DNA from 2 places in the Mesorhizobium sp. WSM4840 genome. Region 1 is predicted to be linked to the other one. Evidence: predicted binding sites of a transcription regulator. Region 1 holds the regulator's gene; the other holds the start of a gene.

Region 1 (9,113 bases):
CGGTATTTTCTCGCACGAAGACTGCCGCAGGCTGCAACGGAGCGACATCGGTACGTTCCTCGTCGGCGAGAGCCTGATGCGGCAACAGGACGTGGCCACTGCGACGCGCCTGCTTTTGACGGGCAATGCGCCCGCCATTGCATCGGCCCGAAAATCGGAATCGATTTTCGGAGAGCACGATGCATAGATTCAAAGTGTTAGAGCGTGCTTTGCGCGTCCAGACGGACGCACGTCGCGCTAAGGTGACCTGACGATGACGGCCGCCCTCACCCATCTTGGCGCGAAAGGCGAAGCCAATATGGTCGATGTCGGCGACAAGGCGGAGACGACGCGCACGGCAATCGCCGAAGGTCTTGTCTCGATGCGGCCCGAAACGCTGAAGATGATTCTCGACGGCGATGCCAAGAAGGGCGACGTGCTGGGCACGGCGCGCATCGCCGGCATCATGGCGGCCAAGAGGACGCATGAGCTGATCCCGCTCTGCCATCCGCTGCTGTTGACCAAGGTATCCATTGACATCGAACCGGACGCGACGCTGCCAGGCCTGAAGGTCACGGCGCTGGCCCGCGTCACCGGTAAGACCGGCGTCGAGATGGAAGCGCTGACCGCCGTCTCGGTCGCCTGCCTGACCATCTATGACATGGCCAAGGCGGTCGACCGCGCCATGGTGATCTCGGGCATCAGGCTGGCGGAAAAGACCGGCGGCAAATCCGGCGACTACAAGGCGGATGCCAAGGGGGCAGGCTAATAATGGCACTGCTTCCGGTCGCCGAGGCGCTCGAGCGCCTGCTTGAGGATGCTGCGCCCTTGCAGGCTGAAAGCGTCGCCCTGATGGACGCCGCCGACCGCGTGCTGGCGGAGCCGCTCCTGGCGCTCCGCACCCAGCCGCCGTTCAACGCGTCCGCCATGGACGGCTATGCCGTGCGGGCCGAGGATGTCGCATCCGTGCCCGCAAGACTTTCGGTGATCGGCATGGCGCCGGCCGGACGCGGCTTTGCCGGAACAGTCGGCCCGGCGCAGGCCGTGCGCATCTTCACCGGCGCGCCGCTTCCTGCAGGCGCGGACACCATCGTCATCCAGGAGAATGTCCGCGACCTCGGCGGCGGCAGCATCGAAGTGACCGCGTCGACGGTTGAAGGCCGCAACATCCGCCGCCTCGGGCTCGATTTCTCGAAGGGCGACGTCCTGCTGGAGAAAGGCCGCCCGCTTGATCCGGCGGCATTGTCGCTGGCGGCGTCGGCCAACCACCCGCAGGTCAGCGTGGTGAAACGGCCGTTGGTCGCCATCATCGCCACCGGCGACGAATTGCTGCCGCCGGGCAGCGACCTTGGCCCCGACCAGATCATCTCGTCCAATGCCTATGGCGTCGCCGCCGCGGCCCGCTCGGTCGGCGCCAGCGCGCTCGATCTCGGCATCGCCCCCGACCGCAAGGAGGCGATCGCCACGCTGGTGAAACAAGCGGTCGACGCAGGCGCCGACGTCATCGTCACGCTGGGCGGCGCCTCGGTCGGCGACCATGACCTGGTCCATGACGTGCTGACCGGTGAAGGCATGACGCTCGATTTCTGGAAAATCGCCATGCGGCCCGGCAAGCCGCTGATGTTCGGGCGGCTGGGTGACATCCGCTGCATCGGCCTGCCTGGCAATCCGGTGGCGAGCCTGGTCTGCACGCAGCTCTTTCTGACGCCGCTGCTTGCGCGGCTCGGCGGCCGCGCCTTCCGGCAGGACATGCGTCAGGCGCGGCTCGGCGCCGCCATGCCGGCCAACGATCTCAGGCAGGACTATGTACGCGCCGTGGTTAGCGAAGAAGCCGGCACGCTGCTGGCGACCCCGTTCGGCATCCAGGATTCCTCGATGCTCAAAATGCTGGCCGACGCCAACGGGCTGATCGTGCGCGAGCCGTTCGCTCCCCCAGCCGCGACGGGCGCCGCGTGCAGCGTGCTGATGCTACGCTGAACAAAACGTCAACACATTCATTAAATTTTAAACGGTTGCGGAACACAACTGGAACAGATAGTGTTTGTTCTGGGTTTGTTTTTCTGATTCTGTTGGGGGTCGCGATGCTGACACGCAAACAACATGAACTGCTGATGTTCATCCACGAGCGGCTGAAGGAAAGCGGCATTCCGCCCTCGTTCGACGAGATGAAGGAAGCGCTCGACCTCGCCTCGAAGTCGGGGATCCATCGGCTGATCACTGCACTGGAGGAGCGCGGTTTCATTCGCCGCCTGCCCAACCGCGCCCGCGCGCTGGAGGTGCTGCGCCTGCCCGATTCGATCGCGCCCGGCCTCAATGCGGCGCGCAAATTCTCGCCAAGCGTCATTCAGGGCAGCCTTGGGCAGGGCAGCCTCGGACGACAGATCAAGCCGGCGCCTTCGCGCATGCCCGCAGCCGGCAATGACGACGACGTCGTTGCCACCATCTCCATACCGGTGATGGGCCGCATCGCTGCCGGTGTGCCGATCGACGCCATCCAGCACCAGACGCATTCGATTTCGGTACCACCGGACATGATCACCGGCGGCACGCACTACGCGCTGGAGGTCAAGGGTGACTCGATGATCGAGGCCGGCATTTTCGACGGCGACACGGTCATCATCCGCAACGCCGACACCGCCCAGCCTGGCGAGATCATCGTCGCCTTGGTCGACGACGAGGAAGCGACGCTGAAGCGGTTCCGCCGCAAAGGTGCCTCGATCGCACTGGAAGCCGCCAATCCGGCCTATGAGACGCGCATCTTCGGGCCGGACAGGGTCAAGGTGCAAGGCAAGCTCGTCGGACTGATCCGGCGTTACTGAACGGCAGGCTTTTTGGGTTTCTCGGCCCTGCGGTATGGCGGCAGGCCCCTCGCCTCGCGCGAAAATCTCCGCTGCTCATGCCAAGGCCTATAGGGCTGTCTGACGGCAAAACGGATTTCTGCGCGCGTCGTCGCAGATAGCGGATCGAAAAAGACGGCGGCACTGCCCATGCGAGCGAGCTGCCGTTTGGTGACGACGAGAACCAGCGGATTGCGGCAGGGATTATAATAGGCTGTGGCATCATCGATGACGATCAAATCCGCAAAGGCACAGGCTGGCCGTGCGGTTTTGCGGTCGTCGGCGAGCGCGATGATCGCGCCGGACTGGTGCCGGGCGAGGCACAGGCCGGCAGTGCAGTAGAAGGGCGCTCCCGGCGGCAGGTCGGCCGGGTCGACGATGTCGAACCGCACGTCTCCTTTTTCGAATGTCTCCGGCTCGACAATGGTCGCTGAAACCAGCGCATGTTTCCAGTTGTCGGTGGTGAATTCGTTCGAGTGCACCCGGTTGACGGCAAGTTCGCCGCCGCCGATCGGCAGCGCCACCAGATGCGCATCTTCCGAAATCAGCACGTCGGGGGTGCGCGTCTCGGAAATCGTCAGCAGGCCGGCGAGCGCAAAGGGAAGTGCCGCAAGCCGCAACCATGTCGTTGCCATCGTGGCGATGACCAGGGCGGCCGTCACCAGCAGAACCGACTGCAACGAGATCAGCCCGACGGCATCGACCGGCGACCGCTCGGAGATCCATCCCGATATTGCAATCATGGCCGTCAGCCCCTTGCCCATCATGTATAGGAAAGGGCCGTCGAAGCCGAACGGCATTGCCAAGGCGCTGACGACGGCCAGGAACATCACGACCGTGACGATCGGCATGACGGCCAGATTGGCGAACAGGCTGAGCGGCGAGACGCGCTGGAAGTGCCAGATGGCGAAGAGTGCGGTGGCGCTGCCGGCAATGATGGAGGTCATTGCGATGGTACCTGTCCCAGCGGCAAGTTTTCGCGTGACGAAAGCGATCGTTGACCGTCGCTGTGGCGGCGCGGTGGCCTTGTCGGCACGATAGTCGGACCAGCCGGCATAGGCGCCCACGAGAGCAGCGGTCGCGGCGAAGGACATCTGGAAGCTTGGGCCGACCACCTCGTGCGGCGACACGACGATGACGGCGATGGCCGAAATCGCCAGATTGCGCATGGTGAGTGCCGCCCGGTCGAACAGCACGGCGACAAGCATTACCGCCAGCATGATAAAGCTGCGTTCAGCCGCGACCACGATACCGGAAAAAATCAGATAGGCAGCGATGGAAACGAGTGCGGCAGCAGCCGCATATTTTTTGACCGGCCGGCGCGACGAAAAATCGGGAACCAGCGCAAAGGCGCCGCGCAGCAATCCCATGATGGTGCCGGCGACAAGCGCCATGTGCAGGCCGGAAATCGAGATGATGTGGTAGATGCCGGTGCGCCGCATCGATTCGTTTATCTCTTCGGGAATGCCGGCACGCACGCCGACGATCAGCGCGGCGGCAATCTCCCCCTCGGCGCCACCGATGCTGTCCCTGATATGGTCGGCGATGGTTTCACGCGCCTTTTCGATCGAGGAAGAAATGCGCGCGGCGAACGGTGCATCTTCGGAAACGACGATCTTCGGATTGCCGAGGAAAAAGCCACTGGCACCGATACCGGCGAAATAGCTGTCGAAGGAGAAGTCATAACTGTCCGGCCTAACCGGGCCAGTCGGAGGCAGAAGCCTCACATAGCCGGTTGCCACCGAGCCTGCGGTCATCTCAGCGGGAATTTTGCGTGCCGAAACCCTGACACGTTCCGGCGCATAACGCAGTGTCGGCCGGGCGGTCGACATCACGTCGATGGTCAGCCTGATCCGGCCGTTCGCCATCTGATCGAGCCTAACGACACGGCCGGTGAGCTGGGTCTGGATTTCCGAGCCGAGCATCTGCGTTCCCACGCGCCAGGTTTCAACCTTGGCGGCGAGTAGCCCGAGTGCGCACAGCAACGCTGCCATGAAGCACAGATGCGTTTTGCGCCATGAGCGTGTCACTGCCGCACACAATGCCGTGAGGACCACGACGGCAATAGGCTGCGGAAAGTCCGGTTCGACGGCAAGCGAAAAATAGACGATCACCCCGCATGCCAGAAAAACCGGCACCAGCAGAAAGGCGACGCCGCGGTCTAGTTCCAGGCCGGCTGCCGAGGCCACGCTGTTGCGGATACCGGATGGTGAAAGATGGCTAAGCTGTCGGCGGAAACGAATGACAGGCCCGGGTGTTGGAGCCGGTGTTGGCGCGGCGCGGTCCGGCGAAAGGGGCTGAATGCCCGGGTGCGACGCAGGCAGCGAAACGGGTAGCGGCTCGGCGTGGGGAACGTCGGCAAACAGCGATCGTTCGCTGACGCTTGTGGTCGTGCCCTCGCTCTTGTCCGCGCCGCGGCCTGGTCCAGCCATCGGGTCTGCCCCTTGCGCCCTTGACCTCCTATGCTACATGAACGCGCGACGCGCGAAAGTCCGCGCAATCACATCCGCTTCCTGCGCTTGCCTGAGAGTTCCATGTCCGACAAGGTCGTCACCCGTTTCGCCCCCTCGCCCACCGGCTTCCTGCATATTGGCGGCGCGCGCACGGCGCTGTTCAACTGGCTGTATGCGAAACACACCGGCGGCACGATGCTGCTGCGCATCGAGGACACCGATCGTGAGCGTTCGACCGATGCGGCAACCGCCGCCATCCTCGACGGACTCTCCTGGCTCGGCCTCACCTGGGACGGCGAGCCGGTATCGCAGTTCGAGCGCGCGCCGCGCCACCGCGTGGTCGCCGAGGAACTGGTGCGCATGGGCAAGGCCTATTACTGCTACGCTACGCCGGCTGAACTGGAAGCGATGCGTGAGAGCGCGCGGGCCAAGGGCTTGCCTCCCCGCTATGACGGCCGCTGGCGCGACCGCGACCCGTCCGAGGCGCCAGCCGGCGCCAAGGGCGCGATCCGAATCAAGGCGCCGGCCGACGGCGAGACGGTGGTGCATGATCTCGTGCAGGGCGAAGTCCGCTTCTCCAACAAGGATCTCGACGATTTCATCATCCTGCGCTCGGACGGCAATCCGACCTATATGCATGCCGTCGTCGTCGACGACCACGACATGGGCATCACCCACATCATCCGCGGCGACGATCATCTGACCAATGCCGCCCGCCAGATGGTGATCTATCGAGCCATGGGCTGGGACGTGCCGTCGATGTCGCATATCCCACTGATCCATGGCGCCGACGGCGCCAAGCTGTCGAAGCGGCACGGCGCCCTCGGCGTCGAAGCCTATCGTGCCATGGGGTACCTGCCTGAGGCACTGCTCAACTACCTGGCGCGGCTCGGCTGGAGCCACGGCGACGACGAGGTCATGTCGATCGCCGACATGATTGCCTGGTTCGACATCGGCGACGTCAACAAGGGGGCCGCCCGCTTCGACTTCGCCAAGCTCGAGGCGCTGAACGGCGTGCATATGCGCCGCATGAACGACGCCGAATTGCTCGATATCTTCATCAACACCTTGCCCTATCTCGAAGGCGGCCCGGCGATCGCAGCGCGCCTCGACGACACGCGCAAGGCACAGATGCTCGCCGCGCTGCCAGGCCTAAAGGAGCGCGCCAAGACGCTGGTCGAACTGGCCGACGGTGCCGCCTTCCTGTTTGCCGAGCGGCCGCTGCCGATCGACGAGAAGGCGGCTGCATTGCTCGGCGGTGAAGCGCGCGAGATCCTGCGGGGCGCCCACGCGGCGCTGAAGGCGATTTCAGGCGACTGGACGGCCGAAGCGGCGGAAGCCGCGATCAGGGAATATGCGGTGGCCGGCGGCCATAAGCTCGGCGCTGTGGCCCAACCTTTGCGCGCCGCGCTCACCGGCAAAAGCACCTCGCCCGGCGTGTTCGACGTGCTTGCCGTGCTTGGCCGTGAGGAAAGCCTGGCGCGCGTCGCGGATCAAATCGATTAGCAAAACTGGCCCAAGAAGATTGGCATTGAAAGGTGGGTTTCGCAGTGCAACATTAGGTCTTGGCCCAATTTGGCACGCAAATCCAATTGCGGGCGCAAACGCGCGAACTCCGATGCTTTCGACGTGTTGCGTTGCAGATATTTCGCCTTTGCCGGCATGAGAAAACCAAAAGGAGTTTGCAATGTCCGAAGCTGCGACAAAGATGGAATTTGGCGGCAAAACCCACGCGTCGACTGCTAAACTTGAATTCGGCGGCAAAACTCACGAGCTCAAGGTGCGAAGCGGCTCGGTCGGACCTGATGTCATCGACATCGGCTCGCTTTACAGCACCACCGGGGCGTTCACCTACGATCCCGGCTTCACGTCGACGGCAAGCTGCGAGTCGGAAATCACCTTTATCGATGGCGATGCCGGCATCCTTTTGCATCGCGGTTATCCGATCGACCAGCTGGCCGAGCACGGCGACTTCCTCGAAGTCTGCTATCTCTTGCTCTATGGTGAATTGCCGACCAAGGCGCAGAAGGACGATTTCGACTACCGGGTGACGCGCCACACCATGGTGCACGAGCAGATGTCGCGCTTCTTCACCGGCTTTCGCCGCGACGCGCATCCGATGGCGGTGATGTGCGGCGTGGTCGGCGCTCTGTCAGCCTTCTATCACGATTCCACCGACATCTCGGACCCGTATCAGCGCATGGTCGCGTCGATGCGGCTGATCGCCAAAATGCCGACGATCGCGGCAATGGCCTATAAATACCACATCGGTCAGCCCTTCATTTACCCGAAGAACGAGCTGAATTTCGCGGCCAACTTCCTGCATATGTGCTTTGCCGTGCCGTGCGAGGAATACAAGATCAACCCGGTGCTGGCGCGTGCGATGGAGCGCATCTTCATTCTGCATGCCGATCACGAGCAGAACGCCTCGACCTCGACCGTCCGCCTCGCCGGCTCGTCAGGCGCCAACCCGTTTGCCTGCATCGCCGCCGGCATTGCCTGCCTATGGGGACCGGCCCATGGCGGCGCCAACGAGGCGGCCTTGAACATGCTGGGCGAGATCGGCCATGTCGACCACATCCCGGAATTCATCGCCCGCGCCAAGGACAAGAACGATCCGTTCCGGTTGATGGGCTTTGGCCACCGCGTCTACAAGAACTACGACCCGCGCGCCAAGATCATGCAGAAGACCGCACATGAGGTTTTGGGTGAACTGGGCATCAAGGACGACCCGCTGCTCGACATCGCCATGGAACTGGAAAAGATCGCGCTGACCGACTCCTATTTCATCGAGAAGAAGCTTTATCCGAACGTCGATTTCTATTCCGGCATCACGCTGAAGGCGCTGGGCTTCCCCACCACCATGTTCACCGTGCTGTTCGCGGTCGCTCGTACCGTCGGCTGGATCGCGCAGTGGAAAGAGATGATCGAGGATCCGCACCAGAAGATCGGTCGCCCGCGCCAGCTCTATACAGGTGCGCCGGAACGCGACTACGTGCCGATTGCAAAGCGATGAAGAGAAGAAGTGAGTAGTGAGTAGTGAGTAGTAAATAAGAATTCTAGACGCTGAGCGGTTCTTTGCAATCTACTCACTACTCACTACTCACTACTCACTACTCACTACCCCTACTCGCTCCCTTGATGCACCTCATCACGACCCCCGCAGCGATATCGCCGGAAGGTCCGTCGACAGCCATGCGTCTGGCCACCTCGGCAAAACCGTCCTTCTGCCATGCGCGATAGGGGGTGTCGGAAAAAAGCGCCTCCAACTGCCGCGCAACATAGTGCGGCCGCACATATTCGTTGTAGCTTTCCGGCACGATCGGGCGATCGGCGATGAGATTGGGCAAGGCGGCGCTCCATACGGTGATCAGGCGCTGGGCCATCCGCATGACCGGATCGAGCCGGTAGCAGGAGATCATCGGCACACCCGACAGCGCCAATTCCAGCGACACCGTTCCCGATGAGATCAGCGCTGCATCGGCCCTGCCGAAGGCCTGCCATTTGCGTTCGGGATCAAGGATGATTTCCGGCTTCTCGTCCCAGCTTGCCACCGAAGCCCTGACCAGGTCGGCGACATGCGGCACCGTCGGCAACAGCAGGCGCAAGCGGTGTCCGCGTGCGCGCAGGATCGAGATCGTCTTACCGAACGGGCCGACTAGCCGTAGCACCTCGCCGCGACGCGAGCCGGGCAGCACAAGCAGTGTCTTCACACGATCGTCGGACAGGTCGCGCGGCAGGCTTTGCGCCTTGGCAGCGCCGATCACGCCCGGATCGTGCGTAAGGCGATGGCCGACATAGGTGCCGGGCGGACCACCGAGGCGGGCGAGCTCCTTCACCTCGA
Region 2 (9,113 bases), on a different contig from region 1:
ATCCTCTATGTCGAGGCGGCGGCTCTCTATCTGGCGCTGAGCTCGGTGCTGTCGGCGTTGCAGACGCGCTTGGAAAAGCGGCTCAGCCGCTATGGCGGCTTCCTGGAGGCGCGCTCATGATCGGTCTTACCGACATCGAGAAGCGCTTCGGCGACAACCTAGTGCTGAAGGGCGTGACGGTCACCATCGAGGAAGGCAGCGTCACCGCCCTTGTCGGTCCCTCGGGCGGCGGAAAAAGCACGCTTCTGCGCTGCATCAACCTGCTCGAGATCCCGACTTCGGGCACGGTGCGCATCGGCGACGACGCGCTCGAATTCCATCCCGGCGGCAAGGTTTCCGGCACGGCCATCCAGCGCCTGCGGCTGCAGACCGGCATGGTGTTCCAGAATTTCCAGCTGTTTCCGCACCGCACGGCAATCGAAAATGTCATGGAGGGGCTGGTGACGGTGCTGAAATGGCCGGTCGAGCGAGCGCGCGAGCGGGCGCTCGCTCTGCTCGAAAAGGTCGGCATGGCGCACAAGGCCGATGCCTGGCCGGCGACCCTGTCAGGCGGCCAGCAGCAACGCGTGGCGATTGCCCGGGCGCTGGCGCCATCGCCGAAAGTGCTGCTGTGCGACGAGCCGACCTCGGCGCTCGATCCGGAACTGGCTCAGGAGGTGGTCGACGTGCTCAGCCAGCTCGCTCGTGAGGGCACCACCATGGTGATGGCGACGCATGATTTGCGCCTCGCTTCGAAGATCGCGCAGGAAGTGGTGTTCCTCGACGCCGGCGCCATCGTCGAGAAAGGCCCCGCCGCTGTTTTGTTCAGCAATCCGGAGCGGCAGCGAACCAAGCGGTTCATCGCGACGCTGAAGCAGGAAGCGGAGAAGGAAGGCGGCGGCGAAGGTTAATGCATGTCGCCCAAAAGTGCGCAGCGGTTTTGGGATAACGACATGCATAAAAAGAGAAACCCGGCGCGAGGCCGGGTTTTTCCAAATTCGAAGGCGAGAAGCGCTCAGGCTGCTTCTTCCTGCTCGGCTTCTTCGTTGTCGGCCTTGGCGCCGCGCTTCGGACCCTTGTTGAGATTCACCTCGATGAGGCGCACCGCTTCGGTTTCCGACATGCGGTTGACGGCCGCGATCTCGCGCGCCATGCGGTCGAGTGCCGCCTCATAAAGCTGGCGCTCGGAATAGGACTGCTCCGGCTGGTTGTCGGCGCGGTAGAGGTCGCGCACCACTTCGGAGATCGAGATCAGGTCGCCGGAATTGATCTTCGCATCATATTCCTGGGCGCGGCGCGACCACATGGTGCGCTTGACGCGGGCGCGGCCCTGCACGACCTTCAGCGCGCGATCGACATAATCCTCTTCCGACAGCTTACGCATGCCGATGGAGGTCGCCTTGGCAACCGGCACTTTCAGACGCATCTTGTCCTTCTGGAAGTCGATGACGAACAGTTCCAGCTTGTGGCCCGCAACTTCCTGCTCGTCGATCGAGACGATCTGGCCGACGCCGTGCGCCGGATAGACGATGTACTCGCCGGTCTTAAAACCGTGACGCGCTGCGCTGGACTTCTTCTGCGGGGTGATTGTTGCCATTACGCCATGAACTCCTTGGTGTGGTACCGGCATTCTGCCGGCCGAACTCGCGCGATCGGGTAACCGATCGTTAGCCGCACAACTACGAACCCACCGGAAAAGCCGAGGCCGGCAAACCGCATAATTGCGACCGCCTGCCCCAGATCACTCTGGTCCGGATTGAGAAATTCACCTTTCAGTGATTTGGGGCGTTTGCGCCATAAATCGACGTTGTGTCACCGGCATGTTTGGTTGATGTAGCACAAAAAGTCGGAAGAATCAAGGTTTTGCTGCACGCGCGAAGGCCATGTGCCATCGCCGCCTGTCGCGGCAGTTAATGTACCATGCCTTTTAGGCGGCGTTATGCTGGCTGAATCAGCGGTCTTGTCAGTCGCCCTCGCCGGGCTCGGGGGAGAAATATTTCTCGAACTTGCCGGCCTCGCCATCGAAGGATTTGGCGTCGGCCGGAGGCTCCTTCTTGGCGGTGATGTTGGGCCATTTATCAGCGTATTCGGTGTTGATCTGCAGCCATTTGTCGAGACCCGGCTCGGTGTCGGGCTTGATCGCGTCTGCCGGGCATTCCGGTTCGCAGACGCCGCAGTCGATGCATTCGTCGGGATGGATGACGAGCATGTTCTCGCCTTCGTAGAAACAGTCGACCGGACAGACCTCGATGCAGTCCATGTATTTGCATTTTATGCAATTGTCGGTCACGACATAGGTCATCGGTCGGCTCCGGGACGTCCCGTTTTTGTTAGGCTTTTTTGGTGAGGTAACGTCTTTGCCCGCCGCTTGCAAGGGCAGCCATTGCGCGCGATACCGGTGTTTCCGGAATGGAATTCCAGAAGGGCGATCCGGCGAAACCCGGTTATGCGTCAGTCGTCGCCGAACAACCGGTCGGTCTCCCGGCGTTCCTTCTTGGTCGGGCGGCCGCTGCCGGCATCGCGTAGCGCGGGAATCGCATCGGCAACGGCCTCGCCCTTCGGCGCGGGCGGCGGCGACATATCCTCGTAGAGCATGCGCGCTTCTTCGGCAGGGCCGCGCCGGCTTCCCGTGCGGAGCACCTTCCAGACGAAGATGCGCCGCTCGAGAGTGATGGTCAGGACGTCGCCGGCCCGGACCAGATCGGAGGCCTGCGCTGCTTTGTCGCGATTGATGCGGACGCGTCCGGCCACCACCAGCTTCGCTGCCAGCGAGCGCGATTTCACCGCACGCGAAAAGAACAGCCATTTATCGATGCGCTGGCGGCCTTCGGCGACCATCGGAGCGAGCGAACTTACTTCTTCAGCTGGTCGCGCAACGCGGCGAGCTTGGCGAATGGAGAATCCGGGTCGAAGCGCACGGGACGCTCCTCGCGAGGCTTAGGCTGGAACGCGGGCTTTCCACCTGGTGCGCCACCCTTGCCGTCCTGCCTGCCGCCCTTCCAGTCCGGCCGGCTTTCGCGACGATCGGGACGCTCGCCCTGCGGCTTGCCGTCGCGCCGTTCCCCTGCCTCACCCTGAGGCTTGGGCTTGAACTTGCTGCGGTCGAAGCGCGGCTTGCCGGCGCCGTCGCCGTCGCGGCGTCCTTGATGGGGGGGCCGGCTGCCTGGAGCGCCGGCCGGTTGTCCGCCGGTGGCATCTGCCGGTGCGTCGCCACGGCCATCGCGGGCGGCTTGCCCGTTGCGCGGGCGATTGTCCCTGTCACGGGGCCGGCTGTCGTGGTGGCGGTGGCGCGGACGCTGGTCGAAGCGGCCCTGCCGCCACAACAGGATGGGTTTTGGTTCTTCGGCCTCTTTCTCGGCCTCTGGAGCAGCCTCGCCGGTGGCGGCTGCCGCCGCCGCGGCAGGTTCGGCCGACACGGCTTCCGTTGCGGGCGAGGCTTCGAAAGCCGGCTCCGCCGGTGCGACCGCAATCTCGGCGGTTTCGGGTGCTGCCTCTGGAGCTGCGGCTTCGGCTGCAGGCAGCCCCTCTACCGTGAGCTCAGCCGGAGTTTCCACCTGAGCTTCTGCGACAGGTTCCGCTTCGGTGGTGGTTTCCGCGGGCGCTTCGGCTGTGGCCTCTGCCACTGCATCCGGCTCCGAACTCTCGGCCGGCGCCTCGGCGGCTGCGTCCGCAACCGCGGCGTCCGCTGCCTTGGCCTGCTCGGCTCGCGCAGCTTCTTCCGCCTCCTGCTTGGCCGCGGCGGCTTCACGCGCGGCATTGTCCTGTGCCTCGAGCCGCGCCCTCACCTCGACTGCCGGCTTCGGCTCCGCTCGGTAGCCGAGGCCTTTCAAAATCTCTTCCATGTCGTCGGCCGTAGCGCCGAGGATCGACATCATCGGCGGCGTCACCATGAAAGACTGACCGTCATAGGCGCCGTCGGGCCGCTGACCGAGGCCCGGCTTCCAGTTGGTTGCGGGCCGGATCAGGTCGGCCAACCGTTCAAGGATGTCGACGCGCACCGCGCGACGGCCGAGATTGCGGTAGCCGGCCAGTTTGTAGAAGGCCTTGTCGAACGTGGGATCGATGACCACCGAGGTGCGGCCGGAGGCCAGCGCGTGGACCACATCGCCAAAGCCGGGCTTGTCCTTGCCGTCGTTCTGCAGCGCCCACAACAGCGTCACCAGTCCGGCCGGGGCCGGCTTGATCAGCGCGGGCGCGAAGACGTGGTAGGCGCCGAAGCGCACGCCGAGCCGGCGAAGGGCGGCGCGGCCTTCCTGGTCGAGCGACTTCATCTCCTGGGCGATGTCGCGGCGGTTGATGAGGCCGAAATGCTCGACGAGCTGGAAGGCAATGCCGCGGCCGATGCCGGTGATCTGCTCGGCGTTCTTGAGGTCGACCAGCGGCTTCAGCAAGGACTCGATCTGGAAATTGACGAAGCGCTCGGCGCGCGCCGCGACCTTGTCGCGGGCTGGTCCGGTGAGCTGCTCGTCGGCCAGCAGCACAAGGCGCGGCTTCAACGGCTCGTCGCCTGCGACCAGCGTGCCGATCGGCGCGCCGATCCAGCGCAGCGTGCCGTCGGAGCCGAGCGCGATGTCGCCATTGGCCGAGGCGCCGAAGCGTTCGGCCCGCGCCTCGAATTCGGCTGCAAGCGCCTTCTGGGCTGCTGTGCGCACTGCCTTGGCGTCCTCGCCGCCGGCGCTCTGGTCGGCGGTGAAGCGGAACCCTTGCAACTCGCCGACATGATGGCCTTCGACGAGGACAGTTCCGGTTGGGCTAATTTCGGCTTCAGGCATGGTATTTTCTCTAAGGCGCCGCATGAGGACGGAAGTCCTGCGGTCTACGAAGCGTTTCGTCAACCGCTCATGCAGCGCATCCGACAATCTGTCTTCGATTTCGCGCGTCTTTTCCTGCCAGTGTGCCTGATCGGCCAGCCAGCCGGGCCGGTTGGAGACGAATGTCCAGGTGCGGATCTGGGCGATCCGGTGCGACAGCGTGTCGATGTCGCCCTCGGTGGTGTCGGCACGGCGCACCTGCTCGGCCATGTAATTCTCGTCGACATGGCCATGCCTGGCAAGGTCCATGTAGATCGAGGCGATCAGGTCGGCATGCTGGGCAGGCGCGATCTTCCTGTAGTCGGGAAGGGCGCAGGCCTCCCACAACAGCGCCACGCGCTTGGCGTTGGTGGCCAAGGCCCGGATATCCTCGTCGCGGGACAAATGCTCGAGCGCCTGCGCATCCACAGCCGGTAGCGCACGCGTCAGGCCTTCGACCGGCGCGTTGGTCTCGGTGGAGCGCTTCAGCGCATCGAGGCTGGCGAAATCGAAATGCGCGGTGCGCCATTGCAGCACTTTCACCGGGTCGAACTCATGCCCTTCGATCTTCTTGACCAGATCTTCGTCGAGCGGATCGACCTGGCCGGTGACGCCGAAAGTGCCGTCGCGCAAGTGCCGGCCGGCGCGGCCGGCGATCTGGCCGAGCTCGGCCGCCGTCAGGTTGCGATACTGGTAGCCATCGAATTTACGGTTTTGAGCGAAGGCGACATGATCGAGATCGAGGTTCAGGCCCATGCCGATCGCATCGGTGGCGACCAGGTAATCGACATCACCCGATTGGAACAGCTCCACCTGCGCGTTGCGAGTGCGGGGTGATAGCGCGCCGAGCACGACGGCCGCACCCCCTTGCTGGCGGCGGATCAGTTCGGCAATCGCATAGACCTCGTCGGCGGAAAAGGCGACGATCGCCGTGCGTCGCGGCAGGCGGGTCAGCTTCTTCGAGCCGGCATAGGCGAGATGCGACAGCCGTGGCCGGGTCACCACCGACACGCCCTTCAGCAGACGCTGGAGGATGCCGTGCATGGTGGCTGCGCCGAGCAGCAATGTCTCCTGGCGGCCGCGCAGATGCAGGATACGGTCGGTGAAGATGTGGCCGCGCTCGAGATCGCCGGCCAGCTGCACCTCGTCGATGGCGACGAAGGCGGCGTTGGTCTCGCGCGGCATGGCTTCGACGGTACAGACCGAATATCTGGCACCGTCGGGCTGGATCTTCTCCTCGCCGGTGATGAGCGCCACCTTGTGAGCGCCGACCTTCTCGCAGACGCGTGAATAAACCTCGCGGGCGAGCAACCTGAGCGGCAGGCCGATGATGCCGCTTTCATGCGCCACCATGCGCTCGATGGCGAGATGGGTCTTACCGGTGTTGGTCGGCCCGAGCACGGCAGTCACGTCGCGGCCCGAGAGGATCAGCGGCTCAATATGTTTCGGCGGGATGTTCATCGACCTGGAAATCAGGCTCTCTTCTTCGCGTTGTCGGGAGCGCGCCCCGTGGCGGCGCGTGTGACAGCCGACACATAGGGATTTCGAGTGCGAAGCGAAAGCGGAATGTTCCGACTGCAGCTCGAAGGCTCTCGTCTGGTGTTGTCAACCGGTCCTGATTAACAGTTGGAACGAGTCTGGAACGAATCAGCTACGAATCGCTGACTCTTGCTGATTCAGGTTTTGTTCACGGCTACATCTGGACTTTTTGCCGACGAGTCTCACCACATGCTGAATCGCCGAACTGGCCCGATTCATGCAGGGCGGACGTCCTCCTTAACAGTTGCAGGTGAACGATCGGCGCAGGCGGGCGGGCATCACCCAACATTATGAAATTATTGATCTTTCCTAACGCGCCATTACGGTTTGAGGATGTTTTCAGCCTTTGTCGTTAACCTTCCGGTCAAAGCCGGAACGAAACGGCGACGAATCAGCGCTGGCGGGTGTTTCCCGGTTTGTTCACCCCAATATGTTGTGTCGTGAACAGGTTTTCCACCTGTTATCAACAGGCGAAGAACAGGGTTTTGCACAGGCTGTGCGGCCGCCGTTAACTTTTGCGTGCCGCTTCGGCACAAATCGGTGTCACGTCCGTCGGTCGGCGCAGTCGCGCACGAGGACCAGACTCCGGGTTCAAGAAATGTCCTCTCCCACGGCATAGCGCTGCAAAGTAGGGCCGACGTTCTGAATGATTTCATCGTGGGACAGGGCGACGACGGGCGGAAGCCGCAGCAGGTATCGGCACATCGCCAAACCCAGCAACTGGCTCGAAACGAGCCCGGCACGTCGACCCGCGTCGGCGGGATCAGCGACCGCCGCAACCACCGGCCTGACCTGGTTGCCAAATACGTCACGCAGCTTTTCGGCGGCGAATTCGTTCGACGTCGCCGAACGCAGCAGAATTGCCATGCCAGGACCGCTGGCCGCGCCCTCCCAGATTTCGAGAAAACGCCTGATCAGCGTTTCACCGATGGTGTTTCGGTCGATCACCCGAAGTGCCGGCAATTGCAGGTCGACGACCGCCGCCCTGGCGAACAGCTCGTCCTTGCTGCGGAAATAGCGGATCACCATGGCCGGATCGATCGAGGCATGCGCCGCGACGTCGCGGATGGAGGCGCCGTCATAGCCGCGCTCGGCGAACAGGAGCCTCGCGGCCTCGAGGATTTGGGCGCGCGTGCGGTCCGACTTGCTGGGTTTCTTCGGCTGGTTCTCGGTCATGAAAATTCATATGCCAACGGCCGTTGACAAATGCAATAGCTTCGACTAGAAAGTCAACGATCGTTGACAAATGGAGAGAAAAAATGTTGCCCGATACAACGGAAGTCCTGATCATTGGCGCCGGCCCGACCGGCATGGCGCTGTCCATCGTGCTGCACCAGGCCGGTGTCGATCATGTTCTGATCGACAGGCTGGCGCAGGGCCTTCAGACCTCGCGGGCTGGCGTCATCCACTCGCAGACGCTGGAAACGCTGGAGCCTCTCGGCGTCACGCAGCGGCTGAGCGAACTTGCCCTGAAGCTGCAGAATTTCGCCATCCGCGACCGCAATCGGGCGCTGCTCACGCTTGATTTCGGCAAGCTTCCGTCAAGGCATCCCTATTTGATGATGCTGCCTCAGAACCTGACCGAGCAGGTGTTCGCCGAACGGATCGCAGCCCTGGGCGGTGTGATTCACCGCATGGTCGAGGCCAAGGCGGTCGTTCAGGATGCTGACGGCGCGCGCGTGACGGTGGTCGAGAACGGCCGCGAGAAACTGATATCGGCACGCTATGTCGTTGGTGCCGACGGCATGCAAAGCCTGGTGCGCAGGTCGACCGGCATCGAGTTCGACGGCGCGGCCTATGACGCTTCGTTCGTACTCGCCGATGTTCGTCTCGACTGGCCGGTTGGGCCGACAGAAGTGTCGCTGTTCTTTGCACCGGCCGGGCTGGTGGTGGTGGCGCCGCTTCCGGACGGATCGTACCGGGTCGTCGCGACAATGGAGGACGCACCGGAAAAGCCCGAGATCGCCGACATCCAGGCGCTGCTCGACAGCCGCGGACCGACCAAGAAAAGAACCCGGGTGCTCGACCTGTCGTGGAGCTCGCGTTTTCGTGTGCATCACCGCCTGGTCCGCTCGTACCGCAAGGACCGATTGTTCCTCATGGGTGATGCCGCGCACGTGCACAGCCCGGCGGGAGGGCAAGGCATGAACACCGGCATCATCGACGCGGTTGTGCTTGGCCAGTTGCTTGGCGACGTGATGAACGGCGTGCGCCCGGAAGCCGAGCTCGACCTCTACGAAACGCTGCGCCGCCCGGCGGCCCAAGAGGTGCTTGAACTGGCGGGCACGATGACCGACATGGCGCTTACCCGCAATTCGGTGAAGCGGTTCGTCCGCAATCTCGTGCTTTCGGTGCTGAATCTCAATCCATTCCTGAAGCTTCGTATCGCATTGAAACTGTCAGGCCTCAGCCGGGCGCCGCTTGCCCGCCTGCCGGCACCTTCGCGCGAGCCGATCGCCCGGGCCAAGCCTGCAGCCGAACCAGGGCTGAAGCTTGTTGCCTGACAGCCGCGATTGTGCGGATCCCAGCCCTCGGTCTTGGCCGGGTGGGCGTTGGGCCCGGTACATCAGTTACCGGCGAGAGCCGACGCCTCAGGTGATGTACTGGCCGCCATTGGCGGAGATGGTCGAGCCAGTGATGAAACCGGCATCGTCGGAAGCGAGGAAGACGACGCAACGTGCGATCTCTTCCGGCTCGCCGAGGCGGCCGACCGGGATCTGCGGGATGACGCGCTCGTTGAGCACCTTCTCGTCCATCGCCCTGACCATCTCGGTAGCGATATAGCCGGGGCAGATGACATTGACG

What was found. Region 1 encodes LexA, which represses DNA repair genes until DNA is damaged. Its sites were predicted from a motif close to TGTTCNNNNTGTGTTCNG; they were not measured.
Region 2: AC0L3I_RS00865 (helicase-related protein) is a predicted target of LexA. The motif match lies at 6,397-6,414, and genes of this name have one in related genera.

What each region holds. Positions count from the first base shown of each region.
Region 1 is NZ_JBVVQD010000005.1:163,394-172,506, forward strand. Features, by position in the region: gene trpC (indole-3-glycerol phosphate synthase TrpC) at 1-187, shown strand, start outside; gene moaC (cyclic pyranopterin monophosphate synthase MoaC) at 254-748, shown strand; gene AC0L3I_RS09810 (molybdopterin molybdotransferase MoeA) at 751-1,956, shown strand; gene lexA (transcriptional repressor LexA) at 2,061-2,798, shown strand; gene AC0L3I_RS09820 (ComEC/Rec2 family competence protein) at 2,792-5,248, opposite strand; gene gltX (glutamate--tRNA ligase) at 5,351-6,775, shown strand; gene gltA (citrate synthase) at 6,957-8,285, shown strand; gene lpxB (lipid-A-disaccharide synthase) at 8,383-9,113, opposite strand, start outside.
Region 2 is NZ_JBVVQD010000001.1:150,679-159,791, reverse strand. Features, by position in the region: gene AC0L3I_RS00890 (amino acid ABC transporter permease) at 1-120, shown strand, start outside; gene AC0L3I_RS00885 (amino acid ABC transporter ATP-binding protein) at 117-890, shown strand; gene AC0L3I_RS00880 (CarD family transcriptional regulator) at 995-1,576, opposite strand; gene fdxA (ferredoxin FdxA) at 1,943-2,281, opposite strand; gene AC0L3I_RS00870 (RNA-binding S4 domain-containing protein) at 2,431-2,817, opposite strand; gene AC0L3I_RS00865 (helicase-related protein) at 2,832-6,230, opposite strand; gene AC0L3I_RS00860 (TetR/AcrR family transcriptional regulator) at 6,900-7,484, opposite strand; gene AC0L3I_RS00855 (FAD-dependent monooxygenase) at 7,568-8,812, shown strand; gene phbB (acetoacetyl-CoA reductase) at 8,900-9,113, opposite strand, start outside.